DNA from 2 places in the Streptomyces sp. NPDC030222 genome. Region 2 is predicted to be linked to the other one. Evidence: riboswitches for the same ligand, from Rfam matches in the RefSeq annotation. Region 2 holds a riboswitch; the other holds the start of a gene.
The links. Region 2 has a riboswitch for S-adenosylmethionine ahead of thrC (threonine synthase). Riboswitches for the same ligand answer to the same signal wherever they lie in the genome.
Positions count from the first base shown of each region.

Region 1: linked by a shared signal. The riboswitch ahead of ACZ4Z5_RS12225 (aminotransferase class V-fold PLP-dependent enzyme) and the one ahead of thrC (threonine synthase) in region 2 are both predicted to bind S-adenosylmethionine.

Region 1 covers NZ_JBVICA010000006.1:352,076-367,827, reverse strand. The annotation lists gene qcrC (cytochrome bc1 complex diheme cytochrome c subunit) at 1-192, shown strand, start outside; gene qcrA (cytochrome bc1 complex Rieske iron-sulfur subunit) at 189-1,244, shown strand; gene qcrB (cytochrome bc1 complex cytochrome b subunit) at 1,241-2,866, shown strand; gene trpD (anthranilate phosphoribosyltransferase) at 3,097-4,164, shown strand; SAM riboswitch class IV at 4,563-4,680, shown strand; gene ACZ4Z5_RS12225 (aminotransferase class V-fold PLP-dependent enzyme) at 4,870-6,231, shown strand; gene ACZ4Z5_RS12220 (Lrp/AsnC family transcriptional regulator) at 6,296-6,577, opposite strand; gene ACZ4Z5_RS12215 (rhomboid family intramembrane serine protease) at 6,574-7,296, opposite strand; gene ACZ4Z5_RS12210 (hypothetical protein) at 7,419-7,661, shown strand; gene ACZ4Z5_RS12205 (NYN domain-containing protein) at 7,699-9,057, shown strand; gene ACZ4Z5_RS12200 (C40 family peptidase) at 9,328-10,350, shown strand; gene ACZ4Z5_RS12195 (C40 family peptidase) at 10,611-11,651, shown strand; gene ACZ4Z5_RS12190 (hypothetical protein) at 11,816-13,051, shown strand; gene ACZ4Z5_RS12185 (nSTAND1 domain-containing NTPase) at 13,057-15,752, opposite strand, start outside.
Region 2 covers NZ_JBVICA010000018.1:99,150-114,901, forward strand. The annotation lists gene cdgB (diguanylate cyclase CdgB) at 21-1,664, shown strand; gene ACZ4Z5_RS24350 (carbohydrate-binding protein) at 1,726-2,697, shown strand; gene ACZ4Z5_RS24355 (class II fructose-bisphosphate aldolase) at 2,709-3,560, opposite strand; gene ACZ4Z5_RS24360 (1-phosphofructokinase family hexose kinase) at 3,631-4,563, opposite strand; gene nagA (N-acetylglucosamine-6-phosphate deacetylase) at 4,718-5,863, opposite strand; gene ACZ4Z5_RS24370 (ROK family protein) at 5,863-6,936, opposite strand; gene ACZ4Z5_RS24375 (extracellular solute-binding protein) at 7,137-8,393, shown strand; gene ACZ4Z5_RS24380 (DUF3263 domain-containing protein) at 8,587-8,805, shown strand; gene otsB (trehalose-phosphatase) at 8,878-9,744, shown strand; gene ACZ4Z5_RS24390 (alpha,alpha-trehalose-phosphate synthase (UDP-forming)) at 9,922-11,319, opposite strand; gene ACZ4Z5_RS24395 (glucosyl-3-phosphoglycerate synthase) at 11,408-12,361, opposite strand; SAM riboswitch class I at 12,478-12,643, shown strand; gene thrC (threonine synthase) at 12,661-13,944, shown strand; gene ACZ4Z5_RS24405 (ubiquitin-like small modifier protein 1) at 13,941-14,219, shown strand; gene ACZ4Z5_RS24410 (cold-shock protein) at 14,647-14,850, shown strand; gene groL (chaperonin GroEL) at 15,173-15,752, shown strand, end outside.

The DNA.
Region 1 (15,752 bases), on a different contig from region 2:
AAGGAGAAGAAGGACATCATCGCGTACATCAAGGCTGTGAACAGCGACGAGACGCCGTCCCCCGGCGGCCTGAAGCTCGGCGGTCTCGGCCCGGTCAGCGAGGGTCTGTTCGGCTGGATCTTCGGTCTCGGAGGCCTCATCGCAGTCGCCGTCTGGGTCGCGGCCCACACCGCTAAGGCCAAGAAGTCATGAGTAGCCAAGACATTCCAGAAGAGAACCTGCCGAGCGAGCAGGGAACCGTGCACACCGCGGTGGCAACGGTGACCGAAGACCCGTTCGCCGATCCGGGGCTGCCGCCTCACAAGCCGCGCATCCAGGACATCGACGAGCGGGCCGCCAAGCGCTCCGAGCGCACGGTCGCGCTGCTCTTCACGGTGTCGATGCTGGCCACGATCGGCTTCATCGCCTCCTACGTGATCTTCCCGGTCGACAAGATCGTGTTCATCTGGCCGCTCGGCAATGTGAGCGCCCTGAACTTCGCGCTGGGAACCACGCTGGGCGTCGCCCTGTTCTGCATCGGCGCCGGCGCGGTCCACTGGGCCCGCACGCTGATGTCCGACGTGGAGGTCGCGGACGAGCGTCACCCGATCGAGGCGAGCCCCGAGGTCAGGGCCAAGGTCATGGCGGACTTCGCGGCCGGTGCCGAGGAGTCCGGCTTCGGCCGGCGCAAGCTGATCCGCAACACCATGTTCGGCGCGATGGCCATGGTGCCGCTCTCCGGCCTGATGCTGCTGCGCGACCTCGGCCCGCTGCCCGAGACCAAGCTCCGCCACACCATGTGGGCCAAGGGCAAGCTGCTCGTCAACCAGAACACCCACGAGCCGCTGCGTCCCGAGGACGTCGCCGTCGGTTCGCTGACCTTCGCCATCCCCGAGGGGCTGGAGGAGCACCAGCACGACTTCCAGACGCAGATCGCCAAGGCCGCCCTGATGATCGTCCGTCTGCAGCCGGGGGACATCAAGGACAAGCAGGAACTCGAGTGGTCGCACGAGGGCATCGTGGCCTACTCGAAGATCTGCACCCACGTGGGCTGCCCGATCAGCCTCTACGAGCAGCAGACCCACCACGTGCTCTGCCCGTGCCACCAGTCCACCTTCGACCTCTCCGACGGCGCCCGTGTCATCTTCGGCCCGGCCGGTCACGCCCTTCCGCAGCTGCGGATCGGTGTGAATGAAGAGGGTTACCTCGAGGCGCTCGGCGACTTCGAAGAGCCCGTCGGTCCTGCCTTCTGGGAGCGCGGATGAGCACCGTGACGACTGACAAGCACAAGGCGTCCCGCGGTGAGCGGGTCGCCGACTGGGCGGACGGCCGGCTCGGCATCTACAGCCTGGCCAAGGCCAACATGCGCAAGATCTTCCCGGACCACTGGTCCTTCATGCTGGGCGAGATCTGCATGTACACGTTCCTCATCATCATCCTGACGGGCGTGTACCTGACCCTGTTCTTCCACCCGAGCATGAACGAGGTGGAGTACCACGGCTCGTACGTGCCGATGCAGGGCATCCTGATGTCCGAGGCGTTCGCCTCGACCCTGGACATCAGCTTCGACGTCCGCGGCGGTCTGCTCATCCGGCAGATCCACCACTGGGCGGCGCTGATCTTCCTCGCGGCGATGTTCGTGCACATGATGCGCGTCTTCTTCACCGGTGCGTTCCGGAAGCCGCGCGAGGTCAACTGGGTGTTCGGCTTCCTGCTGTTCGTCCTGGGCATGTTCACCGGTTTCACCGGTTACTCGCTCCCGGACGACCTGCTCTCCGGCACCGGTGTCCGCTTCATGGAGGGCGCGATCCTGTCCGTGCCGGTCGTCGGCACGTACATCTCGTTCTTCCTCTTCGGCGGGGAGTTCCCGGGCGGGGACTTCGTGGCCCGGTTCTACTCGATCCACATCCTGCTGCTGCCGGGCATCATGCTCGGTCTGATGGTGGCTCACCTGATCCTGGTCTTCTACCACAAGCACACGCAGTTCGCGGGTCCCGGCCGGACCAACAAGAACGTCGTCGGCATGCCGCTGCTACCCGTGTACATGGCGAAGGCGGGAGGCTTCTTCTTCCTGGTCTTCGGCTTCATCGCCTTCCTGTCGGCGATCGCCACGATCAACCCGATCTGGGCGCTCGGCCCGTACCGCGCGGACCAGGTGTCCACCGGCGCCCAGCCCGACTGGTACATGGGCTTCGCCGAGGGTCTGATCCGAGTGATGCCGGGCTGGGAGATCAACGTCGCGGGCCACACGCTCGTCCTGGGCGTGTTCATCCCGCTGGTGATCTTCCCGCTGATGCTCGGCGTGATCGCGGCCTACCCGTTCATCGAGGCCTGGATCACCGGAGACAAGCGCGAGCACCACATCGCGGACCGGCCGCGCAACGCGCCGACCCGCACGGCGTTCGGCGTCGCGTGGATCACCGCCTACACGATCATGCTGATCGGTGGTGGCAACGACATCTTCGCCACCCACTTCCACATGTCGATCAACGCCATCACCTGGTTCGTCCGGATCTTCTTCTTCGTCGGCCCGGTCATCGCGTTCATCGTCACCAAGCGGATCTGCCTCGGCCTCCAGCGCCGGGACAAGGACTCGGTGCTGCACGGTCGCGAGACCGGCATCATCAAGCGCCTGCCGCACGGTGAGTTCATCGAGGTCCACGAGCCGCTTCCGCAGGGCCGGCTGCACACGCTCACCGCGCACGAGCAGTACCAGCCGCTGGAGCTCGGCCCGACGGTCGACGAGAACGGTGTGGAGCGGAAGCCGACGCGCAAGGAGAAGCTGCGCGCCAAGCTGAGCAAGGGCTATTTCGGTGAGGGCAGCCAGATCCCCAAGCCGACCGCCGAGGAGCACCGCGAGATCACCAGCGGTCACGGCCACCACTGACGGCCGTCATCGCCCGGTACCACGGAGAGGGCCCCGCAGGACACGTTCCTGCGGGGCCCTCTCCCGTGTCCGCCCCGTCCGTGGTCACCTCGGCCCACAATGCGGGCGAGCCCCCGGGGCCCGGACGACGTCGATAGGCTGGACCCGGGCATGAGGTGGGCCGACGCCGGGCGTCGGCACCGCTGTGCTGCCCGCGACCGATCCGCTGAAGACCCAGGAGCGTGGAGCACATGAGCACCGTTCCCAACGCCGGTTCTCCCGCCGGAGGCGCAGCGCAGAACTGGCCCGACGTGCTGACCGCGCTGCTGGCCGGAAGGGACCTGAACGCGGACACCACGGCCTGGGCGATGGACCGCATCATGCGCGGAGAGGCCAGCGACGCGCAGATCGCGGGCTTCGCGGTGGCGCTGCGTGCCAAGGGCGAGACGGTCGAGGAGATCTCCGGCCTCGTCCGCACCATGTACGCGCACGCCAGACTGATCGAGGTCCCCGGCCCCACCGTCGACATCGTCGGCACCGGCGGCGACCGGGCCAAGACGGTCAACGTCTCCACCATGTCGGCGATAGTGGTCGCCGGCACCGGCGCGAAGGTCGTCAAGCACGGCAACCGTGCCTCCTCCAGCGCCTCCGGTTCCTCGGACGTGCTGGAGAAGCTGGGCGTCAACCTGGGCATCAGCCCCCGGCGCGTCGAGGAGGTGGCCGCCGAGGCAGGGATCACCTTCTGCTTCGCGGCCAACTTCCACCCCGCGCTGCGGCACGTGGCCGCGGCACGCAGGGAGCTGGGGATCGCCACCACCTTCAACTTCCTCGGCCCGCTGACCAATCCGGCCAGGGTGCGCGCCCAGGCCACCGGTGTCGCGGACGCCCGGATGGCTCCGATCCTCGCCGGGGTGCTCGCCGAACGGGGCTCCTCCGCACTGGTCTTCCGCGGTGACGACGGACTCGACGAGCTCACCCTGACCGGTACCTCCACGGTGTGGATCGTCCGGGACGGCGGGGTACGGAAGACCTCCTTCGACCCGCGCGACGTCGGCCTCGGCCTGGTGCCGATCGAGGCGCTCAGGGGTGCGGACGCCTCCTACAACGCCGACGTGGCCCGTCGGCTGCTGGACGGTGAGCAGGGTCCGGTCAGGGACGCGGTGCTGCTCAACTCGGCCGCGGCACTGATGGCGCTGGAACCCGCCGACGCCCCGATGACCGAGCAGATCGCCGCGGGCATGGCCAGGGCGGCGCACTCCATCGACTCGGGCGCGGCCAAGGCGACGCTGGAGCGCTGGGTGGCGGCGACCAACGCCTGAATCCCGTAGGGACCCAGTACCGGCCGGATTCCCTTTCCGAACCACGTTCTCCGAACTACGTTCCTGGATTCCGTTCCGGCCGGATTCCGTTCCTGCTGGGATCCGGTCGGGGTGGATTCCGTTTCTGCCGGGATCCGGTCGGGGTCGATCCCGTTCCGTTGGAATCCGGTCAGACAGAACCCGTTCCGCTGACTCCGGTCCCCGTTGGATTCACTGGCGACCGCGTCCCGTCCGGCGGATTCCCGTCCTGGCTGGATTCCGCGCCGGCCGTATCCCGCCCCGTATCCCGCCCCGCGTGCCGCACCGTGCCCGCCGGAGGTCCTCCTGCGGGCACGGCCGTCTCGGGATGTGGACCTCCCGTGCTCACCCGGGTGCGATGTGTGTCAAGATGCTCACCAGGTCATGAGTGACAGCGACTTCGGCCCCGGCCCGCTGTCCGGCAACCCTCCGTCCGTGGCGGGGTGCCCCGGGTGAAGACCAGGCCGTCGGCAGCAAGGCCCGCGGCAAGCGCGGACCCCTTGTGCCCCTGGGGTCCTGGTCCCGAGGGAGCAGCCTCGTGAGCAAGCGAATGCAATAGGGCGTCACGCCCCTCTCCGCGTACCCCTTTCCTTTTCCACCGCGCCGTTCTCCGGGCCCTTCCGTGCCGTCGTGCCTCCGGACGCCCGTCGCCGCGGTGTACTCGCCTGCCTCGTACGGGAGTTCACCATGTCTGTCACCAGTGCCGCCGCCGCTCCGACCGTCTGTCCGCCCCTGCCGGTCCTGGGGAGGGACGTCCGGGTCCCGCTCGTCACCGGGGGCGAGGTCGGCTACGCCGCGCTCGACTACGCCGCCAGCGCCCCCGCCCTCCAGCGGGTGTGGGACGACGTCGCCGCCTACGCCCCGTACTACGGCAGCGTCCACCGCGGCGCCGGATACCTCTCGCAGCTGTCCACCGACCTCTTCGAGAACGGCCGCACGGCCGTCGCCGAGTTCCTCGACTGCCGCCCCGCGGACCAGGTCGTCTTCACCCGCTCCACCACCGACTCGCTGAACCTGCTCGCCGCCGCGCTGCCGCGGGACTGCCGGGTCTTCGTCTTCGAGACCGAGCACCACGCGTCGCTGCTGCCCTGGCGCCGGGACCGGCTCACCGTCCTCGACGCGCCGCGCAGTCCCCGGCAGGCCGTGGAGACGCTGGAGCAGGCCCTCGCCGACCGTGCGTCGCGCGGCCCCGCGCTGGTGTGCGTCACCGGAGCCTCCAACGTCACCGGGGAGCTGTGGCCGGTGCGGGAGCTGACCGCGGTCGCGCACGCGCACGGCGTCCGCGTCGTGCTGGACGCCGCCCAGCTCGCCCCCCACCACCCCGTCTCGGTGCGCGAGCTCGACGTGGACTGGGTCGCGTTCTCCGGCCACAAGCTGTACGCGCCGTTCGGCTCCGGGGTGCTCGCCGGCCGTGCCGACTGGCTCCAGGAGGCCGAGCCGTACCTCGCGGGCGGCGGCGCCTCGCGCACGGTGGCCCGCGGCGCCGGTGGTGACATGGAGGTCGCCTGGCACACCACCGCGGCCCGTCATGAGGCCGGCTCCCCGAACGTCATCGGGGTGCACGCCATCGCCTCCGCCTGCCGGGCCCTGACCGAGGCCGGCTGGGAGTCCCTCGTAGCCCGGGAACAGCACCTGCTCGCGAGGGTCCGCGCGGGCCTGGCCGAGGTGCCGCAGGTCAGGGTGCTGTCCCTGTTCGGTGACGATGCCCCGCGGGTCGGGGTGATCTCGTTCGTGGTGGACGGCTGGAACAGCTCGCACTTCGCCGCCGCACTGTCCGCCGAGTACGGCATCGGTGTGCGCGACGGATTGTTCTGCGCGCATCCGCTGGTCCGTTCACTACTCGGCGGCGACCCGCAGGAGCCGGGCGAGTGCGGTGCGCCGGAGTCCGGGCCGGACGAGAGGCCGCTGAGTGCGGTCCGGGTCAGCTTCGGCGCCGGAACGCCGGACGAGCACGTGGAGCGCTTCGTGGCCGCCGTCGCGGAGCTGGTCCGCGACGGCGCCAAGTGGAACTACCGCACCGAGGACGGCCGCTGCGTCCCGGCGGTCTGACGAGGTCCGAGGCCCGGTGCTGCGATGCCCGGCGGTCCCGGGCCCTCGGCGCTACGGGCCTCGCTCAGCCCTCCAGGCCGATGGCGAACGCCGCCTCCAGGTCGTGCTGGGAGTACGTACGGAACGCCACGTGCGTGTCGGTGACCTCCACGCCGGGGATCTTGCTGATCTTGCCGGGGATGATGTCGGCCAGGTCGTCGTGCTTGGCCACCCGCACCATGGCGATGAGGTCGTAGGTGCCGGTGACGGAGTAGACCTCGCTGACGTTGTCCAGGGCCGCGATCGTCTCGGCGATCTCGGGAATCCGGTCCACGCTGGTCTTGATGAGCACGATCGCGGTGATCACGGCTGGCTTTCTCCCTCTGTGCCCGTGGCTTGGGGCTTCACTCTAGCCCTACCGCGGAAGCGGCCCCAGGCGTAGAGAAAGCCCGCGCAGAATCCCACCAGGTGCGCCAGATAGGCCACGCCGGGTCCGCCGCTCGCCTGCCGGGCCGCCAGCCACTGCAGGACGAGCCAGAACACCAGAACCATCCACGCGGGGAAGCGCAGCGGCAGGAAGAACAGGAACGGATAGAGACTGGTGACGCGGGCCCGGGGAAAGAGATAGAGGAACGCGCCGAGCACTCCGGAGATCGCCCCGGAGGCCCCCACGAGGGTCCGGTCCGACTCGGCGTACACGAAGGCGTACCCGACGAGCGCCAGATAGCCGGAGCAGAGATAGCACAGCGAGAACTGCGCCCGGCCCATCCGTTCCTCGGCCATCGCCCCGAATACATAGAGGAACAACAGGTTGCCGAGCAGATGCAGCCAGCTCCCGTGCACGAACAGGGCGGTCAGCGGGGTGAGCACGGCCCGCGCGGAGCCCTGCACCAGGTCGGCCGGGATCACGCCCCACCGGGCGAAGTGCTCGCTCTGCGCGGACAGCAGCGCGTCGCCCCGTCCGTAGACCGGATTCAGTCCTGATACCGGACCCAGGACGAAGACCAGACAGCAGATTCCGATCACGCCGTAGGTGATCAACGGCCCGCCGCGCAGCAGCGCACTCACTCCCCGCCAACCGATCATGCTCAGAGGATGACCCAAACGGTCCGAACCGGACAGACCGCCTCGCCGTGACATCGTCTGCCCGCCAGGCCATAGGGTGACGGCGGAGAACGACGGAGCACGACGAGGAAGAGGACGCACCCATGACGACCGTTCCCCGGCCCACGGCCGAGACCCGGTGGCGCTGCACGCTCTGCGGCAACCTCACCCGGTTCGATGTGACCCGCACGTCGAAGGTCGTCGAGTACGTCCATCTCGACCTGGCCGGGGAGCCGGCCGTCGAGGAACGCGAGGTGCTCAGTGAGACCATCGAGTCGGTGCGCTGCCGTTGGTGCGACGCGGTGGACCGGATCGAACTAGTGAAGAGGCCAGATGCCGACTCCTGACGGGGAGCGGCGGCCGGAGCAAGTGGGGTGACGGATTGTGGAGCAGTCAAGCGGCGCTGAACCGGCCGGTTCGGCCGACGACGCCGCCGAGGCTCTCGACCGCCCTCTCCCGGAGGGAGTGAGGCGCCGGGTCGTCGCGCTGGTGGCGGACGCGTTCGGCGGACTCACCGTCACCGAGCTGCCCGCCCAGCTGCGGCAGTACGTCCGGTTCACCCCTTCCCGGCGTGCCAAGTTCGCCGGCAACGCCATGGCCGCGGCGCTGGAGACCGATGCGCTCTTCCGGCAGCGCATCGGTGAGCGGATGCGGGAGGGCCAGTCCGAGCTGGCCGGTGCCGTGGAGGCGGGCACGCCGCCCGCCGCCGCCGACCCGCTGGACGTCGCCGCCGTCGCGTACGTGCTGCGTCCGGAGGGCTGGGTGAAGCTGGTCGAGGCGGCCGGCGAGGAGGCCCAGCGCGCGGACGCCGAACGTGCCGACGAGGCCGGTCGGCGTGAACTGGAGCGGCTCCGCGAGGAACTGGCCGAGGTCGGGGAGCGCGCCAAGGCCGAGACGGAACGGTTGCGCACCGATCTGGAGGCGGCCCGCAAGGAGGCCGAGGTGCTCCAGCGGAAGCTGCGCAGCGCGCTCAGCGACGTCAAGCGCGGCGACGCCGCCCTGCGCAAGTCGCAGGCCGACATCGACGGGGTCAGGGCTGAGGCCGCCGCGCAGGTCGCCGCTGCCGAGAGCGAGGCGCGCCGGCTGCGGACCCGGCTCGGTGAGGCCGAGGCGGCGCTGGAGGCGGGCCGCCGGGCGGTGCGCGAAGGCCGGTCCGTCGAGGACATGCGCTTGCGGCTGCTGCTGGACACCGTGCTGGACGCGGCGCAGGGGCTGCGCAGGGAGCTCGCCCTGCCGCCCGCGTCGGTGCATCCGGCGGATACCGTCGACGCGGTGGCGCCGGGCAGCATGACCCCGAAGGACATCGCGGCCAGGGCGCTCTCCGAGACCGATCCGGCGCTGCTCGACCAGCTCCTCGCGCTGCCGCAGGTGCATCTGGTGGTGGACGGCTACAACGTCACCAAGACGGGCTATCCGACGATGCCGCTGGAGAAGCAGCGGTTGCGGCTGCTGGGCGGGCTCGCGATGCTCGCGGCCCAGTCGGGTGCCGAGATCACCTGTGTGTTCGACGGCGCGGAGCTGGCCGCCCCGGTACTGCTCGCCCCGCCGCGGGGCGTCCGGGTGCTGTTCAGCAAGCCGGGGGTCACCGCGGACGAACTGATCCGCCAGCTGGTGCGGGCCGAACCGCCCGGCCGGCCGGTGGTCGTGGTCTCGGCCGACCGTGAGGTCGCCGACGGAGTGGCGAGGGCCGGCGCCCGGCCGGTGGCGTCCGTCCTGCTGCTGAAGCGGCTTTCACGCGCCTAGCGACCGGTCCGGTAACTCCTGGGCGCAATGCCCGTATTTGACCTCAAGTGTGATCTGCGGTGCGTCAAGTCGCCATTACCGCCAGTGGGATCACCGTAAAAAATGGCTATCCGGAACGAGTTTTTTCTCATCAGGATTTGAACTGATCACGAGAGGGTCACTAGGGTCTGGCCTCGTACCTTCACGCGGTCGTTCACTCAGCCGGGGTGACCGTGAAGAAACCGCCGAGTCTGCGTAGTTCGGCGGCTCAGGAAGAAGGAGCTCGCCTTCGTGGCGTCCCACCGTCGACCCAAGCAGCCGAGCCGCGCCCGTGTGACCGTGCTCACAGCGACCGCCGCCGCGGCCGTCGCGCTGACCTCCCAGGCCGCCCAGGCGGAGCCGAAGCCTTCCAAGACCGAGGTCAAGGAGAAGGTCGACAAACTCTACGAAGAGGCGGAAAAGGCCACCGAGCAGTACAACGGGGTCAAAGAGCAGCAGGAGAAGCTCGAGACCGAGATCAGTACGCTCCAGGACAAGGTCGCCCGCGGCCAGGACGACCTCAACACCCTGCGCGACAGCCTCGGTTCTATGGCGAGTGCGCAGTACCGCTCCGGAGGCATCGACCCCTCCGTGCAGCTCTTCCTCTCGGCCGACCCGGACGACTACCTCGACAAGGCGTCCGCGCTCGATCAGATCACCGGCAAGCAGACCGAGTCGCTGCGGAAGATCCAGTCCAAGCAGCGGACCCTCGCGCAGCAGCGCAAGGAAGCCCAGGGCAAGCTGGCCAACCTCGCCGACACCCGCAAGTCGCTCGCGGCGAAGAAGAAGGAGGTCCAGGGCAAGCTCGACGAGGCACAGCGCCTCCTCAACTCCCTGACCGCCAAGGAGCGCGCCTCCCTCGCCGCCGCCGAGACACGTGCCGACCGCACCGAGTCCCGGCCCGACCTCGGCAACGGCGTCCCGGCCTCCCAGCGCGCCTCGGCCGCGCTCTCCGCCGCCAAGACCAAGATCGGCTCGCCGTACGTCTGGGGCGCCACCGGCCCCAACTCCTTCGACTGCTCCGGTCTCACCTCCTGGGCGTACGCACAGGCCGGTGTGAGCATCAGCCGCACCTCGCAGGCGCAGGCCAACAACGGCACCCGCATCAGCCGCGACCAGCTCAAGCCCGGCGACCTGGTCTTCTTCTACGGCGACCTGCACCACGTCGGCCTCTACGCCGGCAACAACCAGACGCTGCACGCCCCCAAGCCGGGCGCCAACGTCCGCTACGAGTCGCTGGACAACATGCCGTTCATGTTCGGCGTCCGCATCTGACGACTGCGGCCGCCCCGCCGACCGACGCCCGCGCCCCCATCCGCATCCGACACCCAGTCGGTGCCGCCCGATCGGGCGAATTGCGGAACACCGCGCCGACCGTACGCCCCGCCGGTGACCTGTGGTCTCCTGCGGGGCGTCAGTCTGTTCGGAGCCAACGGTCGTTGGACGCCGCCCGCCGCACGGCTACTGTCCGGCGTGCAGTTTCCCGGCAGGGCTGCCGGAGACCTTCGGCAGCAGCGGAAGGAGTGCGGCTTCCTGTGGCGTCCCATCGCCGACACGTACATCGCGGCCTCGCCCAAGGCACCCGCGCCACGGTTCTGACCACGGCGGCGGCCGCCGCCGCTACGGCCCTCGGGACCACCCCGGCGGCCGCCGAACCGCACGATCCGGTCCACGCCGGAACCGCCGCGCGGACCAGGCTCGACGGCCTCTTCGAGCAGGCCGAGAAGGCCACAGAACGGTTCAACAAGGCCGACGAGCGCGCCGACCGGCTGCGCGCCCGGGTCCGTGACGCGCAGGACGCCGTGGCCCGCGGACAGGACCGCATCAACACGATGCGGGCCGGTCTCGGCCTCTACGCCGGCGCCCAGTACCGCGCCGGCGGTGTCACCCCGGCCCTCGCGCTGCTGCTCTCCGAGAACCCGGACAGCTATCTCGACAAAGCCTCCGCCCTCGACCGGATCACCGACCGGCACACCGGCGAACTCGACGAACTCCGGCACGCCCGGCGCAGACTGGACCAGCAGCGCGCCGAAGCCGTGCGGATGCTCGCCGAACTGGAACGCAGCCGCGCGGACGTCGCCCGGCACAAGCGGAGCGTCGAGGCCAGACTCGCCGAGGCCCGCCGGCTGCTCAACGCCCTCCCCGACGCCGAGCGAGCGGCCTACGACCGGGCTGCCCGCGCGGGCAGCGACGAGCCGCTGCTCCCGACGGGCGGGTACGGAGCCTCCTCGTCCCGGGCCGCCGCGGCGGTGGCCGCCGCCCAGCGGGCCCTCGGCAGGCCGTACGTCTGGGGCGCCAGCGGCCCCGACTCCTTCGACTGCTCCGGCCTCACCCAGTGGGCGTACCGCCAGGCCGGCGTCGGCCTGCCCCGCACCTCCCAGGCCCAGCGCGGCGCCGGCCGCCACGTCCCACTCTCCGACGCCCGCCCCGGCGACCTGGTCACCTACCGCGACGACGCGAGCCACGTCGCCATGTACGTCGGCAACGGCCAGGTCATCCACGCCCCCTATCCCGGCGCCCCTGTCCGCTACGACCCGGTCCGCATGATGCCGGTCTCGGCGGTCACCCGCGTCTGACCTCTGTCCTGTCCGTTGCGCCCCGCGCGGAGCCGGGGGCCGGTGCGGCGTGAGGTTGCGGGCGGGCCGGGCGTTGCGCGGCGCCGACCGTGGCGGACCGGCCTGCCCCGGAGACGGCGGTCGGGGCCGGTGGCCCGGAACGGGTGCCGCCTTACACTCGCAGGATGGCTGAGCAGGCACGGGAACCGGGGCGACGGGCCGTGGTGCTCGGGCTCGCCGGGGTCGTGCTCGCCGGCTGCGGGGGCGGCGGCGCAGGCGACGGAGACATGGAGCGCGGCATCCGGCGGACCCTGGACCGGCGGGCCGACGCCGTGCTCTCGCGGGACCTCAGGGGCTGTCTGGCGACGATCGAACCGGGTGCGGGCCCGCTTCGGGACGCCGAGCGCACCCGGTTCGCGGACCTAGCGCAGGTGCCGCTGCGCTCCTGGGAGTACCACGTCACCGGGGTGGAGCGGCAGGCTCGTGACCGGGCCGCCGTGCGGGCCGAGCTCCGCTACCGGCTCGCCGGACACGACCGCGCGCCCGTCGCCGTCCCCCGGATGCTGGAGCTGGCGGAGCGCGGAGGACGCTGGTACGTCACCGCCGACCGGACCGCGCCCGGCACCCCGCAGCCGCTGTGGGAGCAGGGACCCGTCACCTCCGTGCGAGGCCGCCGCAGCCTGGTCCTGGGCGTCGGGCAGGACCGGGCGCGGCTGCGGGCGATCGCGGCGGACGCCGACCGCGCGGTCCCGGCCGTGACGGCAGCCTGGCCGGACAGGTGGGCGGGGAACGTCGTCGTGCTGGTGCCCGGCTCGCTCGACGCGATGGGCGCGCTGCTCGGATCACCGTCGGCGGGCTACCGCGGGATCGCGGCCGTGACCACCGGCGAGACCGGGGGCCGCGACACCGCGCCCGCGGACCGGATCATCGTCAACCCCGAGGCCTACGGTGTGCTCTCCGACTTCGGCCGGAGCACCGTCCTCACCCACGAGGCCACCCATGTCGCCACCCGCGCCCACACCTCGGCGGCCACCCCGATGTGGCTGTCGGAGGGCTTCGCCGACTGGGCCGCGTACCGGGGCAGCGGCCGGACCGCCGGCCGCATCGCCCCCGAACTGCGGCAGGCCGTCCGGCGCGGTGAACTCCCCGCGGCCCTCCCCACCGACGCGGAGTTCCGCTTCTCGGGCGACGCCGACGCCCTGGCCCGCGCCTACGAGGGCGGCTGGCTGGCCTGCGTCCTCATCGCCGAGCGGTGGGGCGAGGACCGGCTCGTCGCCTTCTACCGCGCCGTGGGCGCGGCGCGGCGCCGCCCCGGCGCCGTCGAGAAGGCCCAGCGCAAGGTCCTGGGCACCGACCCGGACGTCTTCACCGCGGCCTGGCGGGACTTCGTCCGCGAGCGCCTGGGCCGCGGCGGCGGGTGAGGGCATCAGTGCGACGGGCACACCCGGTCGGCTGAACGCCCCGGGAGGTACACCGTCCATTCGTCCCGGGTCAGATCGCGGGCGACGGCCCGGCAGATCTTCTCGATGGCCGCGGCGGGCCGGGGGAGGACGGCGTCCCACAACCGCACGGTGGTGTCGGTGCCTGAGCTGGCGAGGGTGCGCCCGTCAGGGCTGAACGCCACGGCGAGCACGGTGTCGTCGTGACCGCTCAACGTCGAGATCGGCTTGCGCGCGGCCACGTCCCACAGCCGCACGGTGGTGTCCCTGCCGGCGCTGGCGAGGGTGTGTCCGTCAGGGCTGAACGCGACCGCGTTCACTTCACCCGTGTGCTGGGACAGCGTGGCCCGGCTGTCGGCGGTGGCCACGTCCCAGAGGCGCACCGTGTAGTCCGCGCCGCCGGTGGCGAGGATGCGTCCGTCGGGGCTGAAGGCCACCGCGTACACCTCGTCGGTGTGGCCGGTGAGCGTGTCCCGGGCCTCGCCAGTGGACACGTCCCACAGCCGGACGGTCCTGTCGGCGCTGCCGGTGGCGATGGTCCGTCCGTCGGGGCTGAAGGCCACCATGTACACCCCACCGGTGTGGCCGGTGAGCGTGTCCCGGGCCTTGCCGGTGGCCGCATCCCACAGTCGGACGGTCCTGTCGGCGCCGCCGGTGGCGATGGTCCGTCCGTCGGGGCTGAACGCCACCGCGTACACCTCGTCCGTGTGGCCGACCAGTGTGGCCCGGGCTTCGACCACCTCGTCGGTGTGGCCGGTCGGTGTGCCCGGGGCTTCCACGGCGGCCACGTCCCACAGCTTCACCGTGGTGTCGGCGCTTGCACTGGCGAGCGTGCGTCCGTCCGGGCTGAAGACCACCTGGCTCACCCACTTGTCCTGGCGGGACCGTTCGAACAGGGCCTTGTGGGTGGCCGCGTCCCAGATCCGTACGGTTCTGTCGCCGCCGCCGGTGGCGAGGGTGCGCCCGTCGGGGCTGAACGCCACCGACCACACGTATCCGGAGTGTCCGGCCAGGGTGGCACGGGCCGTGGCGGAGGCCATGTCCCACAGCCGTACGGTCCGGTCGGCGCTGCCGGAGGCGAGGGTGCGTCCGTCGGGGCTGAACGCCACGGACAGCACGAATGCGGTGTGGCCGGGCAGTACGGCCCGGGACCTGCGGGTGGTCACGTCCCACAGGTCCACGGTTTCGTCATCGCTGCCGCTGGCGAGCGTCCGTCCGTCGGGACTGAACGCCACCGAGGCGACACGCTCGCCGTGGCCGGTGAGCGTGGCCAGGGCCTTGCGGGTGGTCACGCTCCACAGTCGGACGGTCTTGTCGTCACTGCCGGTGGCGAGCGTCCGTCCGTCGGGGCTGAACGCCACCGCGTCCACCTCACCGGTGTGGCCGGTGAGCGTGGCCAGGCCCTTGCGGTCGGTCACGTCCCACAGCCGTACGGTCCTGTCCTCACCGCTGCTGGCGAGGGTGCGCCCGTCGGGGCTGAACGACACCGACCACACCGGCGCAGTGTGGCCGGTGAGTGCCGCCAGGGCCTTGCGGGTGGTCACGTCCCACAGCCGTACGGTCCTGCCGGAGCCGGAGGCGAGGGTGCGTCCGTCGGGGCTGAACGCCACCGCGCCCACCTCACCGGTGTGGCCGGTGAGGGTGGCCAGGGGCTTCCGGCCGGCCATGTCCCACAGGCGTACGGTCCTGTCCTCACCGCTGCTGGCGAGGGTCCGCCCGTCGGGGCTGATGGCCACCGAGTACACGTAGCCGGTGTGGCCGGTCAGTGTGCCGCGGACCGTGCCGGTGGCCGCATCCGACAGCCGTACGGTCTTGTCGGCGCTGCCGGTGGCGATGGTCCGTCCGTCGGGGCTGAACGCCACCGCGTTCACCCACCCGGTGTGGCCGGGCAGCCGTCGGCGCAGCGGCAGGGCCGCGGCGTTCTGCAGGCTCGCGACGGCGTCCGACGTGGGGCTCACACGGTAGGACTGGACGGCCAGCAACGAGGCCAGGTCGGGGTCCGTGCCGAGGAGCGAGCCGGAGCGGGAGGCGAGCTGCTGGGACAGGGTCGCGTCCCGCTGGGCCTCGGCCCCCTTCCACTGCCACACCGCCCCTGCCGCGGCCACGAGGACGAGGACGAGAACGGCTGCCAGGACCGCGTTCAGGCGTCTGCTGTGCCGGACGGTCCTCTGCTGGTGGTCCTTGCTGGCCTTGAGGAAGGCGGCGATGTCACCCGGCAGGGAACGCTGCCGTGACCACTCGAGGCCTTCCGCGAGGGCGGTTCCCCCGAGCAGGTCGCCGGGGTCGCCGCCCTCGGCCCAGCGGGCGCGTCGTTCGCGTGCGTGGTCGAGCCATTCCTGGAAGCGGTGGTCCTGGCCGACCCACTCGTACAGCGTTCCCCAGTCGCGGATGAGCGCCTCGTGGATCAGTTCGGCCACCGGCTGCCGGGGTGGGCCGCCCGGGTGTTCCGGGTCGCGGGGGGTGTGGGTGGTGATGATGCGGTGGCGGGTGAGGGTGGCGAGGACGTCGCCGACGGCCCGGTCGCCGCCCTCCGCGGGGCCGGCCGCCAGGTCGCGCAGTTCCTGTAGCGGAACCTGTTCGCGGATGGCCGGGATGCGGTGGCCCGGGTCGGTGGGCCGGACCAGGGAGGTCAGGATCCGCTGCGCGATCGGCCGCTGCTCGGGGGACAGCTCGTCGAGGGCGG
Region 2 (15,752 bases):
AGTCTCGGGGAGAGCGAGCGATGGACACAGAGTCGGAGCCCTATGTCCGTCTTGCGACCCTGCGGCAGCTGCATCAGGTGGTGGCGGAGCTGAATACGGCCCGCAGTCTGGCGGACACCCTTCAGGCCGTCGCCGACGGGGTCGTGGGCGGCCTTGGCTACGAACTGGCCTGCGTGAACCTGGTGCGCCCCGACGGTGACCTGGTCGTCGCCGCCTTCGCCGGCAACCACGCCGCCGAGGCCCTGATCATGGGGCGGGTCGGCCCCCGCAACTCCTGGGAACGCCGGCTGACCATGGGCGAAGCCTGGGGCGACCTGGTCTTCATCCCGCACACCGAGGGCTGGGTCCTCATCGACGACGACGTGCCCCAGTGGCACACCGAGGGTCCGGAGCCGCGCTTCGACGACGAATGGCACCCCCAGGACCGGCTCTACGCCCCGATGTACACCTCGGGTGGCGGACGCGAACTCCTGGGCGTGATCTCCGTCGACAAGCCGCGCAACGGGCGCCTGCCCGGTGCGTGGGGGCGCGAGGCGCTCCAGATGTACGCCTCCCAGGCGGCGATTGCGATCAGCAACGCCCGGCTGCGTGCAAACATGCAGCGCGCCCTGGTCCGGCTGGAGCGCGAGCAGCAGGCACTGCGCGCGAGCGAGGAGAGCTTCCGGCAGGCCTTCGAGTACGCGCCGAGCGGCATGGCCATCGCCGAGCTGGGCGGCGAGCAGCACGGCCGGCTGCTGCGCACGAATGACGCGCTGTGCCGGCTGCTCGGCAGACCCGCGTCCGTGATGCGCCGCTACTCGTTCGCGGACCTGGTGCACCCCGAGGACATCGGGACGCTGCTGCGCACGTCGGCCGAGGGGGGCCGTGCCGAGCTCCGTCTGGGGCGCCGCGACGGTACGTACGTGTGGGTGTCGCTGCGGAACTCCGTCGTCGCGGACACCGCCGACGGGCCCCGCTTCCTGCTCACCCACGTCGAGGACATCGAGGAACGCAAACGGCACGAGCTCCAGCTCGCGCACCGGGCGTCGCACGACTCGCTGACCGGTCTGCCCAACAGCGCGGAGCTGCGCTCCCGGCTGCAGTCCCGCCTCTGCGAGCGCCCGCACTCTACGCGCGGTGCGGCCGCGATCGAGGCGCTGGACGCGGCGTACGACGCGCACGGCGGCGTTCCCGGGCACGGCTTCGACTTCGAAGCGATGTCCGGTATCGACGCCTATGACCACCATGTGCACATGGTTGCCCCCTCCGGGGACCCGGAGGACGGCGCCAAGGGGCTCGCGGTGCTCTTCTGCGACCTCGACGGCTTCAAATCGATCAACGACCGCTTCGGGCACAACACCGGGGACGCCGTCCTCATCGAGGTCGCCCGCCGGCTCACGTCCGGAGTGCGGGACGGCGACACGGTCGCCCGGCTCGGCGGTGACGAGTTCGTGGTCCTCGCGGACGGTCTCGGGGCCGCCGACGCCGCCGATCTCGCCGTGCGTCTGCGGAACGCGATCATCCCGCCCATCAGGGTCGACGGGCGGGCCGTCCGGGTCGGCGCCAGCTTCGGCATCGGCTGGGCGAGCTGCGGGATGTCCGTCGAGGAAGTGCTGCAGTCCGCCGACCAGAGGATGTACGTCGAGAAGCGCTCGCGCGCCGAAGGCAGGCGCCGCGCCGGATAGCACCCCGCCGTTCACGGTAGGCTCGCCACGGTCGGCGACATGGTGAGGGAGTGAGCTGGGGATGCCCGGCAGCAACGGCGAGAGCAAGCCCGAGGACGAGGATCCGTTCGGCTATCTGTACGCCGACGGGCAAGCGGCAGGCGCCACACCGCCTGGCGGTGGCGGCTACGGCTACCCCCGCCCGGCGCAGCCCGGCGTGCCCAGAACGTCGTACAACCAGGTGCGCACGGTCGGCCAACGGCAGTACGGCCAGCAGGTCCCGCAGCAGCCCGGTTACGGATACCCGCCCCAACAGGCGCCGGGGCAGCAGCAGTACGCCCAGTACACCGCCCCCGAGAACCTGCCGGGCGGTGCTCCCGCGCACCCCGCGCCCCCGGCCGACCCGGCCGGCCGCGCCGCCCGCGGCCGCGGCCCGAACACCAAGGGCCTGCTGATCGGTGCGATAGCGGTCGTCGCCGCGGTCGTCATCGGCATCGGCATCGCCCTCGCCGGCAAGGGAGAGGACAAGACCGGGGGGAACACGGCCGGGCCCGCCCCGACCGGAAGGGCCGGCAACACCGGGGGACCCACCGAGGAGCCGACCGAGACCGCCTCGTCCGACCCCGCCGGCCTCCCGTCGCAGGACGCCGCCACGCTCCAACTGGGCGGCGGCGCGGCCGTCGACAAGACGATCCCCGGGGCGAAGTCGGACAGCGGCTCGTACGTCACGATCAACGCGGTGGGTGCGTCCGTCACCTGGCAGGTGAAGGTGCCCGAGGCGGGCAAGTACACCCTGTACGTCGAGTACGGCGTGCCGGGCAAGGACGCCAGTGCATCGCTGGACGTGAACGGCCAGAAGCACAACACAGGACTGCGCCTGGCGAACTTCGCGAATGCCCCCGGGGGTGCCTGGGACAAGGGCTGGACGCACAGCTACGCGTGGATGGACCTCAAGAAGGGCGACAACACGCTCAAGATCTCCTGTGAGCAGGGGAACCAGTGCGAGGCCGCCATCGCCAAGGTCGTGCTCAAGGCGGGACACGTCAAGAGCTGACCTCCCCGCTCCTAGGCGACGGCGTCCAGGAAGTGAGCCACCGTCAGGGCCATCGCCTCGCGGGCCGCGGAGAGGCAGGGGCGCGGGTCGGCCGCCTTCGGGTGGGCGCCGTCGAGGCGGGCGCGGAGGGCGGCCGTGAAGGACGCGTTCAGGGCCGTGCCGATGTTGATCTTGGTCATGCCCGCGGTGACCGCCGTGCGGAGGACGGTGTCGGGGAGGCCCGAGGAGCCGTGGAGGACCAGCGGCACCGGCACAGTGGCGTGCAGGGCTGCGATCAGCGCGTGGTCGACGGTCGCCGTGCGCTCGGTCATCGCATGGGTGGAGCCGACGGCCACCGCGAGGGCGTCCACGCCGGTCTCGGCGACATAGGCGGCGGCCTCGGACGGGTCGGTCCGGACCAGGGGCGAATGGGCGTCGAGTGACGGTTCGCCATGCTTGCCGCCGATCCTGCCCAGTTCGGCCTCGATCCAGAGGTCCCGTTCATGGGCCCAGCGCGCCGCGTCGGCGGTGGCCTTCACATTGTCGCCGTAGGGCAGTCTCGACGCGTCGAACATCACGGAGCTGAAGCCTTCGGGGTGGGCCGCCCGCAGCAGTTCCGGCGACTCCACGTGGTCGAGGTGCAGCGACAGCGGGGCGGACGAGCAGCGGGCGACCGCGGCCGTCGCCGCGGCGATGCCCGACAGCCGGCCGCCGTGGTACTTCACGGTGTTCTCCGAGATCTGCAGGATCGCCGGCGCACCCGCCTGCTCGGCACCCTCCGCGATCGCCTCGGCGTGCTCCAGAGTGATCACGTTGAAGGCGGCGACCCCGCGCCTCTCGGCCCTGGCCCTGGTCACGAGTTCACCGGTGCTGACGAGGGGCATGGCAGGTGCCTTTCTGTCGTCCTGGGCGTCGTGTCCTACGGATCCTGCCGGGCGGCCGCTCCGCGGGACCTCAGGCGGCGCGGGCGTGTTCGGTGACCCGCACGTGCGGCAGCAGCTCGGCGTAGGCGGTGCGGTCGAACTCACCGGCGGCCGGGGCCAGTACGGTCGCCGCGGACAGGGCGACGGCGCGGGCGAGCCGCTCCGGCCACGGCAGGCCCTCCACGAGACCGGACAGCAGCCCGGCGACCGCGGAGTCGCCCGCGCCCGTCGGGTTGCCGCGGACCGGGGCGGGCGGCACGGCCTGCCAGACGCCCTCGGGTGCGGCCGCGATCAGCCCCGCGGGGCCGAGGGAGGCGACGACGGTCTGTGCGCCACGGCGGCGGGCGTCCCGGGTGGCGGTCAGCGGTTCGCGGGAGCCGGTGAGCGCGGCGAGTTCGGTGCTGTTCGGCTTGACCAGGTCGGGGCGCGCCGCGATGCCGCGGCGCAGCGGCTCCCCGCTGGTGTCGAGGAGCACGGGCGTGCCCGCCGCCCTGGCCCGGCGTACCAGCAGGGCGTACGCGCCGACGGGCAGGCCGGGCGGCAGGCTGCCGCACAGGGCGACGGCGTCCGCGGCCGGCAGCAACTCCTCGTAGGTGCCGAGGAAGGCGTTCCATTCGTCTGGGCCGATGACCGGGCCCGGCTCGTTCAGTTCGGTCGTGGCGCCGGTCGCGTGGTCGACGACGGCGACCGTGCGGCGGGTGTCGCCCGCCACGGGCACCAGCGCGTCGACGGGGCCGGGGGTCTCGCGGGCGAGCAGTCCGCGCAGCACCGCTCCGTTGACGCCGCCCGCGAAGCCGGTCACCACGGTCTCGTGGCCGAGAGCGGCCAGCACCCGTGCCACGTTCAGGCCCTTGCCGCCGGGCCGTTCGGCGACGGACTCGACGCGGTGTGCCGTGTGCGGGGTGAGCGACGGAACGCGATAGGTGAGGTCGAGGGCGGTGTTCAGTGTGACCGTGAGGATCACCGGTGCCCCACCCCCGATGTGTGTGCGTCGTTCCGTGCGACGCCGACCGTTCGTACGGGCCCCGATCATGCCAAACGGAAGGCGGTTGGCCCAGACCCCCTGGGACCGGCCGCCTTGACCGAACGTGCCCCCTTTTAGGGGCACTTGGCGGCAATCACCCCACTTGGGGCTCGACCACCCATTCCCCTTTGCGCAACACGCCCTTGAGGGCGAAACCGGCGTCCAGGACCACCAGATCGGCGTCCTTGCCGGGCTCCAGGGAGCCCACCGTGTCGTACACGCCGAGCAGCCGCGCCGGATTGACCGAGATCGCCCGGACCGTGTCCTCGACCGACAGGCCGTCCACGGTCACCGAACGCCGGAAGGCCCGGTCCAGGGTGAGGGTGGAGCCGGCGATCGCGCCGCCCTCGACGAGCCGCGCGACCCCCTCGGTGACCTCGACCTCCAGGGGCCCCAGCAGATAGCGGCCGTCCCCGAAGCCCGCGGCGTCCATCGCGTCGGTGATGAGCGCGACCCGGTCCGCGCCCGCGTGACGGAACGCCAGTTCCAGGGCGGCGGGGTGCAGATGGGTGCCGTCGTTGATCAGCTCGACGGTGACCCGCTCGTCCTCCAGCAGCGCCGCGATCGGCCCGGGGGTGCGGTGGCCGAGCGCGGGCATGGCGTTGAACAGGTGGGTGGCGACGGTCGCGCCGGCCTCGATCGCCTCGACGGTCTGCTCATACGTCGCGTCCGTGTGCCCGATCGCGGCGATCACCCCGTGCTCGGTGAGCAGCCGCACCGAGTGGAGGCCGCCGGACAGTTCGGTGGCCAGCGTCACCATCTTCGCGGTGCCGCGGGCCGCGTCGACGAGCTTGCGGACCTCGGCCGGGTCCGGGGCGCGGAGCAGCTTCTCGCTGTGCGCGCCCTTGCGGCAGGGTGAGATGAACGGCCCCTCGAAGTGGATGCCCGCCAGGTCGCCCTGCTCGACCAGCTCCGACAGTTCGCCCGCCCGGTGCACGAGGAAGTCCATCTCGCCGGTGACGGTGGACGCCACCAGTGTGGTGGTGCCGTGCTGCCGGTGCGTGGCGATGCCGCGGAGGACCTCCTCCATGGTGCCCGAGGTGAAGGAGGCGCCGCCGCCGCCGTGGTTGTGCATGTCGACGAAACCGGGGACCACCCAGTGCCCGGACAGGTCGACGACCGGGGTGCCGTCCGGCGCGCTCCCGGCGATCCGCCGGCCCTCGACGATCACCCGGCCGTTCTCGGCGACCCCGGTGGGCAGTACGACCCGGGCGCCGGAGAGCACCATGCTTGCGGCCATCAGGCGGATACCTCCGTGGGTGTCGTGGAACGTGCGGCCTCCGCGGCCTCCGCGGCCTCCGCGGGCCCGCGCGACGAGCCGTCCGGCACCGGCCCGCCCCCGGACGCCGGGGCGTCCGTGGCGTCCGGGCCGTCCGGGCCGTCCGGACCGGGGTGCGTCGCGAGGAGGTCCAGGGCGAGCAGCCCGGCGCCGAGGCAGCCCGCGGTGTCGCCGAGCTCGGCCGGGACGATGCACGGGGGGCTCTGGAAGGTCACCCGGGCCTCGACGGCGATCCGCAGGGGCGTGAACAGGGTTTCCCCGGCCTCGGCGAGCCCGCCACCGATGACGAGGGTGCCGGGGTCCAGCAGGGTGAGCGCGGTGACCAGGCCGTCGGCGAGCGCGTCGACGGCATCGCCCCAGACCTCCGCCGCCCGCGGGTCCCCGGCCGCCACGGCCGCGGCGCAGTCCGCCGCGCCGGCCTCCGGGTCGCCGCTCGCGGCGGCCCAGGCACGGGAGACGGCCGACGCGGACGCGAGGGTCTCCAGGCAGCCGCGCTGCCCGCAGCCGCACTCGGGACCGCCGGGGCGTACGACGATGTGGCCGATCTCGCCCGCGCTCCCGTGCGCCCCCGCCTCGATGCGCCCGTCGATACCGATCGCGCCCGCGATGCCGGTGCCGAGTGCCACGAAGAGGAACCGGTCGGCGTTCCGGCCCGCTCCGACGCGGCCCTCGGCGAGGCCTCCGGTGCGTACGTCGTGGCCCAGGGCGACGGGGATGCCGCCCAGCCGGTCGCGGAGCCGGTCGCGCAGCGGTACGTCCCGCCAGCCGAGGTTCGCCGCGTAGACGGCGATGCCGTGTTCGGTGTCGACGATGCCGGGCACCGCGACGCCCGCCGCGGCAGCGGGCTCGCCGAGGTGCTCCTCGCCGTACGCGCGCAGCTCCGCGGCGAAGCCGAGGACCGACTCGACGACGGCGTCGGCGCCCCGCTCCCGCCCGGTGGCCCGGCGGGCCCGGTGGAGCAGCGTGCCGTCCGCCCCCACCAGGGCGGCCTTCATGCCGGTGCCGCCCACATCGAGGGCGATGACGTGTCTCACGGGAACAGTTTCACCTGCCAACGGCAACAGGTCTAGTCCACTCGCGGGATCGGGGTGTGTGAGTGCTTGGCGATGGGGCCGAGAAGGCTGTTGTGGAAGTGATATCCAATGGTGTAGACCGCACTCCTCGATTTGTAGGAGAATCACACCTCATGCCGAATGTGGATCAATAGAGGGTGGTACGGGCTGTGCATCGGCGCATGGTGGTTCTGACCGCGGCGATGAGCGCGCTGGGGATGGCGGCGACGTTGTCGGGCTGCGGGGGCGAGAGCGGCACGGGGGACGTCACCCTCAGGCTCGTCGCCGCCGACTACGACCTGAACGGCGGGGACTCCACGAAGGAGTACTGGAGCGACCTCGTCGCCGCGTTCGAGACGAAGAACCCCGGCATCGAGGTCGAGGTGGACGTCCGCTCCTGGGACACCGTCGACGCCGACGTGGCGAAGATGGTCGCGGACGGACAGGCCCCCGACATCGCGCAGATCGGCGCGTACTCCGACTACGCCGCCGAGGACAGGCTCTACAGCGCCGACAGCCTGCTTTCGGTCACCGTGCAGAGCAACATGATGAGGCCGCTGGCCGAGGCAGGCGAGCTCCGCCGTATGCAGTACGGCATGCCGTTCGCCGCGAGCACGCGACTGCTCTTCTACAACAAGGACCTCTTCAAGAAGGCCGGTGTCCCGAAGCCACCGGAGACCTGGAACCAGCTCCAGGCTGCCGCGAAGAAGCTCAAGGCCGAGGGTGTGAAGTACCCGTACGCGCTCCCGCTCGGCAGCGAGGAGGCCCAGGCCGAGACGATGATGTGGATGCTCTCCGGCGGTGGCGGCTACACCAACACCAGCAACGCCTACATGATCGACTCGCCGTCGAACATCGACACCTTCAAGTGGCTGAAGGACGAGCTCGTCGACAAGGAGCTGACCGGACCCGTCGCCCCGGGCAAGCTCAACCGCATCAAGGCCTTCGAGGAGTTCGCGAACGGTGAGGTCGGCATGCTCAACGGGCACCCCTCGTTGATGCAGCAGGCCGTCAAGAAGGGCGTCGACGTCGGGATGGTGCCGCTGCCCGGCCGCGAGGGCCAGTCCAAGGTGACCATGGGCGTCGCCGACTGGATCATGGGCTTCAAGCAGAACGGCCACCGCAAGGAGATCGGCCTGTTCCTCGACTTCGTCTTCCACGACGAGAACGTCATCGCGTTCGCCGACAAGAACGACCTGCTGCCGCCCACCATGACCGCCTCCCAGGAGATGGCGAGCGAGCCCCGGCACAAGGACCTCCGCGCCTTCCTGGAGGCCCTGCCGGCGGCCGAGATCTACCCGGTCGGCAAGACGTCCTGGCCGCAGGTCAGCGAGACCGTCAAGAAGGAGATCGGCAAGGCCGTGGAGCCGGGGGCGAGCCCGGCGACCGTCCTCGGCGACATAGCCCGCAAGGCGGAGGAGGCCGAGTCCGCCGAGTGACCCGGGCGGTGTCGGCCCCGGGGGATAGGTTGCCCGTATGACTGACCACTCCGGGGCCGGCGAAGGGCCGTCCGAGCAGGAGCGGCTGCCCGAGCGGGAGCGGTCGCCCGAGGAGGGCCGGTCGCCTGAGAAGGGCCGGCCCCCCGAGGAGGAGCGCTCGCCCGAGCAGGCCCGGCCCCCCGCGCCGGACCGGCTGCCCGAGCACGCGCTCGCCGTGCTCGCCATGGAGCGCCGGTCCTGGTCCGGTGCCGGAGCCAAGGAGCGGGCCGTCCGGGAGACCCTGGGGATGTCCCCCACGCGGTACTACCAACTGCTGAACGCGCTGCTCGACGATCCGCGCGCACTGGCCCACGACCCCGTGACGGTCAACCGCCTGCGGAGGGTCCGGGAGGCGCGAAGGGCCCGGCGCTGACCTCCTGAAGGTTCTCCGCCCCGTTCGGCGGAGCACCTGAGCACGGCGGGGTCGCGCCGGTAGGGTCGAGGCATGGGCAGCACAGCGCACGTGCCGAATTCACTGCCGACGCCCCGCACCGCCGCCGGGCGGGACGGGCTCGCCGCCATCCTGGACCGCGCCGGCCGGACCGTCGTGGGACTGGACTTCGACGGGACGCTCGCGGAGATCGTGCCCGACCCCGAACAGGCCCGCGCCCACGCCGGCGCCGTGCCCGCGCTGCGGGCACTCGCCCCGCACGTCCAGTCGGTCGCCGTGATCACCGGCCGGCCGGCCGGCGTCGCCGTGCGGTACGGGGGATTCGCGGGAGTGCCGGAGCTGGAACACCTCGTCGTGCTCGGCCACTACGGCGCCGAGCGCTGGGACGCCGTCAGCGGCGCCGTGCACGCCCCCGCCCCCTTCCCCGGCGTGGCCGCCGCCCGCGCCGAGCTGCCGGGCGTCCTGGAACAGCACGGGGCCTGGCCCGGCACCTGGATCGAGGAGAAGGGCCGCGCCGTCGCCGTCCACACCCGGCGCGCAGCCGAGCCCCAGGCCGCGTTCGAGGCGCTGCGCGGACCGCTGGCCGAGCTGGCGGTGAAGCACGGACTGGTGCTCGAACCGGGCCGCATGGTGCTGGAACTGCGCCCGCCGGGCATGGACAAGGGCGTGGCACTGGAGGAGTACGTCCGCGAGACCGGCGCCGAGGCGGTCCTCTACGCCGGCGACGACCTGGGCGACCTCGCCGCGTACGCCGCCGTGGACAAGCTCCGCTCGGACGGACTCGCCGGTCTGCTGGTCTGCTCGGGCACCAACGAGGTCCCCGAACTGGCCGAGCGCGCGGACCTGGTGCTGCCGGGTCCGGCAGCGGTGGCCGCCTTTCTGTCGGACCTGGGCAAGACCCTCGCGTCCCGGCCGGCCTGACCGGACCCGGCATCCGCCTCGGCCGGCTCCGGGGGCTGCCGTCCCTCCCTGTGGGGCCGCTGCGCCCCGCCGCGGTCCCGGGCCGGCCTGCCCGACGCGCGGGCACGCGAGCCCGACGGTCTCGTGGTTCGCCGGCCGGTGCGGCCACGACCACCCGGGGCTGCCCCCGGGGAACTATCAGCCGGTGCCCCGCCTGAGCGCGTCCAGTTGGTCCAGGAACCACTTCTGCGGCGGCAGCGCGGTCGCCGCCGCGGCGAGGCGCTTGGTGCGTTCCGCGCGTTCGGCGTCCGTCATCGTCAGCGCCTCGTGGAGGGCGTCCGCGGTCCGGGAGACGTCGTACGGGTTGACCGTGATCGCGTCCTCGCCGAGGTCCTCGTGCGCGCCCGCCTCGCGGGACAGGACCAGCGCGCAGCCGTTGTCGGAGACCACGGGGATCTCCTTCGCGACGAGGTTCATGCCGTCGCGGATCGGGTTGACCAGGGCGACGTCCGCCATGCGGTACGCGGCGAGGGAGCGCGCGAAGTCGTCCTTGATGTGCAGGACGACGGGCGTCCAGGCGGTCGTGCCGAACTCGGTGTTGATCTCGGCGGCCAGCCGGTACACCTCACTGGTGTAGTCGCGGTAGACCGCGAGGTCCTGGCGGGAAGGGTAGGCGAGGGCCACGTGCGTGACCCGTTCGTGCCACTCGGGGCGCCGCAGGAGTTCGCGGTAGGCGAGCAGGCCGCGGACGATGTTCTTGGACAGCTCGGTGCGGTCGACGCGGACGACGACCTTGCGGCCCGGCCCGGTCTGCTCGCGCAGTTCGGCGAGGCGGTGCTCGACGTCGGCCTCGCGGGAGCGCCGCCGCAGGAAGTCGCCGTCGGCGCCCAGGCCGTGCACCCCGATCCGGGTGCCGGCGGGGATGCCGGGCCCGAGGACGGTGTGGCAGCAGTCGGTGAACGCGTCCGCCCAGCGCCGGGTGAGGAACGCGGCCCGGTCCGCGCCGAGGATGCCGCCGAGGAGCTGGGCGGCGATGTCGTCGGGCAGCAGCCGGAAGTACTCGGGCGGCGCCCAGGGCGTGTGCGAGAAGTGGCCGATCGTCACGTCGGGCCGACGCTCCCGGAGCATCCGGGGCGCCAGCGACAGGTGGTAGTCCTGGACGAGGACCGTGGCGCCGGGTGCCGCCTCCTCGGCGAGGGCTTCGGCGAAGGCGCGGTTGTAGGCCTCGTACGACGCCCACCGGCGGCGGAAGCCGGCGTCGAAGACCGGCTCCACGGGCGTCTGGTAGAGCATGTGGTGGACGAACCACAGCACCGAGTTCGCGATGCCGTTGTACGCGTCGGAGAACACGTCCGCGTCGATGTCCAGCATCCGTACGCCGGGCTCGCCGGCCCCGCGCCGTACGGCCTCCTGGTCGGCGTCGGACAGGGCGGCGCACACCCACACCGAGTCCGCGTCGGAGCCGATCGCGGAGAGGCCGGACACCAGCCCGCCTCCCCCGCGCCGGGCGTCCAGCGAGCCGTCGTCGCGAAGTGCGTACGAGACCGGACCGCGGTTCGATGCGACAAGTACCTGAGCGGAACGCTTGGCGGCCATGGTCACGAACCTAGCCAGAGACGGAAACGCTCAAACGTACGGGCGACAACCGGGCGAAAACGCATCGGTGCGCCCCCGTGTCGTCCCGCTAGGCGGCCCGGCTGGCCGCATACTCCGCGATCTCCGCCATGGGCGGGCGCTCCTCCGTGTCCACGGGGCCGGTCCGCGGGACGAAGCCCTCGGCCGAACGTTCGAACTGGGTGAGCACGGGCCGCACCAGGTGGGCCCGGGAGAGCCGCAGCTGGGCGGTGCGGTAGATGGCGGCGGCCATCCGGCCCAGCGCCTGGTCGTCCTGGTGGCGGTGGAGCCGTACCCCGACGTCGACCTGGGCGAGCGCGTCCAGGCCGGCCGTGTGCAGCGCGTCCACGAGGAGTCCCAGTTCCACGCCGTAGCCGACGGGGAACGGAAGCCGTTCGAGCAGGGTGCGGCGGGCCGCGTACTCGCCGCCGAGCGGCTGCACGAAACCGGCCAGGAGCGGCCAGTGCAGATTCAGCAGGGGCCGCGCCACGAGTTCGGTGACCCGGCCGCCCTGGGCGGCGACGCCGCTGCCGACGAGGTCGTCGAGCGGCCGGTCGTACATCGCCTTGACGAACTGCACGTCCGGGTCGGTGAGCAGCGGGCCGACGATCCCCGAGACGAAGCGGGCCGAGAAGTCCCGCAGGTCGGCGTCGATGAAGCAGACGATGTCACCGCCGGTCACCAGCAGCGACCGCCACAGCACCTCGCCCTTGCCGGGGACGGCGGGTATGCGGGGGAGGATCGCGTCCCGGGGCACCACCCGGGCGCCCGCCGCCTCGGCGACCTCGGCGGTGCGGTCGGTCGAGCCGGAGTCGATCACGACGAGTTCGTCGACGAACGGCACCCGCTCCATCAGTTCGTGGCGGATCACGGTGACGATGTCGCCGACCGTGGCCTCCTCGTCGAGCGCCGGCAGCACCACACTGACGGTGGTGTTCCGCTTCGCCGCGAGCAGTCGGTCCAGCGGGCGGTCGGCCGCCGACCAGGAACGGCGGGCCAGCCAGCGCTCCACCTCTTCCAGCACGTGGTCTCCATCTCGCGGTTCGGACGGCCGTCTCAAGCCGCCGGGGGTTCGGTTACAGTCTTGAACAACGGCGACGGCCACCGCACTCCGGGGTCGTCCCGCCGACAATCGAATACCGCTCATCCAGAGGGGCAGAGGGACACGGCCCGTTGAAGCCCCGGCAACCCTCCAGCCGCCACGCGGCGGCAGCTGCCACGAAGCTGCCGCGGATCCATGCGAGGCCCGGCTAGGGAAGGTGCCAATTCCGTCTCGTGGCGAGATGCGCCGCGGGGAAGATGAGGAGAAAGGGCCTCGCCATCATGGCTGCGCAGACTGTTGCCACCACCACCCGTCCTGTGGACCTCGGACCCGCTGCGGCGCTGTCGTGCCGTGAGTGCGGCGAGCGTTTCGCCCTCGGTCCGATTTTCGCCTGCGAGCTGTGTTTCGGCCCCCTGGAGGTGGCCTACGACCTTCCGCTCGGCGACCCCGAGTCCCTCCGCAAGCGGATCGAGGCCGGTCCCGCCAGCATCTGGCGGTACGCGCCGCTGCTGCCCGTCCCCGCCGACGTCGCCGAGAAGCCGAACCTGAACCCCGGCTTCACCAAGCTGGTCAAGGCCGACAACCTCGCCCGTGAGCTGGGCGTGACCGGTGGACTGTACGTCAAGGACGACTCCGGGAACCCGACGCACTCCTTCAAGGACCGTGTGGTCGCGATCGCCGTCGAGGCCGCCCGCGCCTTCGGCTTCACCACGCTCTCCTGCTCCTCCACCGGCAACCTCGCCGGCGCGGTGGGCGCCGCGGCCGCCCGGGCCGGCTTCAGGTCCTGCGTGTTCATCCCGCACGACCTGGAGCAGGGCAAGGTCGTGATGGCCGCGGTCTACGGCGGCGAGCTCGTCGGCATCGAGGGCAACTACGACGACGTGAACCGCTTCTGCTCGGAGCTGATCGGCGACCCGGCCGGCGAGGGTTGGGGCTTCGTCAACGTGAACCTCCGCCCCTACTACGGAGAGGGCTCCAAGACCCTCGCGTACGAGATCTGCGAGCAGCTCGGCTGGCGGCTGCCCGACCAGATCGTCATCCCGGTCGCGTCCGGCTCCCAGCTGACGAAGATCGACAAGGGTCTCCAGGAGCTGATCAAGCTGGGCCTGGTGGAGGACCGGCCGTACCGGATCTTCGGCGCGCAGGCCGAGGGCTGCTCCCCGGTGTCGGTGGCCTTCAAGGCCGGCCATGACGTGGTGCGGCCGCAGAAGCCGGACACCATCGCCAAGTCCCTGGCCATCGGCAACCCGGCGGACGGCCCCTACGTGCTGGACATCGCCCGCCGTACCGGCGGCGCCGTCGAGGACGTCACCGACGGGCAGATCGTGGACGCGATCAAGCTGCTGGCCCGTACCGAGGGCATCTTCACCGAGACGGCGGGTGGCGTGACCCTGGGGGTGACCCGGAAGCTGATCGAGGCGGGGGTCCTCGACCCGTCGCTCACCACGGTCGTCGTCAACACCGGTGACGGCCTGAAGACGCTGGACGCGGTGGAACCGACCACCGGTATGTCCGCCGTCATCCGCCCCAACCTGGACTCCTTCCGAGAGGCTGGCCTCGTATGAGCGTCACTGTCCGCATCCCCACCATCCTGCGCACCTACACCGGCGGCCGGGCCGAGGTCCCGGCCGAGGGGGCGACTCTCTCCGAGGTCATCGAGTCCCTGGAGAAGGATCATCAGGGAATTGCCGCGCGCGTCCTGGACGACCAGGGGAAACTGCGCCGCTTCGTGAACGTCTACGTCAATGACGACGACGTGCGTTTCGAACAGGGACTGGAGACCGCGACGCCCGACGGCGCCAACGTGTCGATCATTCCGGCGGTGGCCGGCGGCTGCTGAGCCACCGTCCGGTGCCGTCCCGATGACTGCGCAGAGTCATCGGAATTGCCCCCTCCGCGAGAGAAGCGGAGGGGGCAATTCTGTAGGGTTGGCCGCGATAGAGTGAGGGAAGCCGGGTTCTCCGGCCATAAGAAGGCGCTCAAGAAGACGCCCAAGATGCCGCCTTGATGGCGAGGCGAATTGCCGGTTGGGCCCCGTTTTGCCCGGCCCGAGTTGCCCCGGAACATCCAGAAATTCACGGAATTCTCCCTTCCGTCGCACGCAGATTTCTCGTCCGATTGACCTGTTGCAGACGGCAGTTGGACAGATACATTCAGGCGCGGTCGACGCTGTTCCGGCAGCACGCCCCCTCGTGTCCGGGGGGGAGGTCTGACCCGGGTCCGCGAAGTGCGGTCCTGTGCAAGGGCCAGTAATAGGGGAGTTAGGCATGGCTCAGGGCACCGTCAAGTGGTTCAACGCGGAGAAGGGGTACGGCTTCATCGCGGTCGACGGTGGTGCGGATGTTTTCGTCCACTACAGCGCGATCCAGATGGACGGGTACCGCACCCTTGAAGAGGGCCAGCGGGTCGAATTCGAGATCTCGCAGGGTCAGAAGGGGCCGCAGGCGGACATGGTCCGCGTAGCCGGCTGAGAAGCGCCGACTGACTGCAGCAACGTGTCGGAGGGCCCGTACCCACAGTGGGTGCGGGCCCTTCGGCGTACGGTCGCGTCCGAGGGGCCCGGGTTGCGAGAGCCGCTTGCACTCTCCTAGTGCGAGTGCTAATCATTGGCGTTAGCACTCTGCAGGTGAGAGTGACAGACGAAGGACCGGGTCGGTGAGGCCCGCGGTCGTGTGGGGCAAGGAACCGCACGGCATGCAGGCCGTCCGTCGCGGGCGCCAGCGCGGTCCGGAGCAATCCTCCCCCGTCGCCACGGCACGGGGAGACATCCCAAGTCCGGGAGGACCACTTCACATGGCCAAGATCATCGCGTTCGACGAGGAGGCACGGCGCGGTCTCGAGCGCGGGATGAACCAGCTCGCCGACGCCGTCAAGGTCACCCTTGGCCCCAAGGGCCGCAACGTCGTCCTCGAGAAGAAGTGGGGCGCCCCCACGATCACCAACGATGGTGTGTCCATCGCCAAGGAGATCGAGCTCGAGGACCCGTACGAGAAGATCGGCGCCGAGCTGGTCAAGGAAGTCGCGAAGAAGACGGACGACGTCGCCGGTGACGGCACGACGACCGCGACCGTCCTGGCCCAGGCCCTGGTCCGCGAGGGCCTGCGCAACGTGGCCGCCGGCGCCAACCCGATGGCTCTGAAGCGCGGTATCGAGAAGGCCGTCGAGGCCGTCTCCGCCGCCCTGCTCGAGCAGGCCAAGGACGTGGAGACCAAGGAGCAGATCGCCTCCACCGCCTCCATCTCCGCCGCCGACACCCAGATCGGCGAGCTCATCGCCGAGGCCATGGACAAGGTCGGCAAGGAAGGCGTCATCACCGTCGAGGAGTCCAACACCTTCGGTCTGGAGCTGGAGCTCACCGAGGGCATGCGCTTCG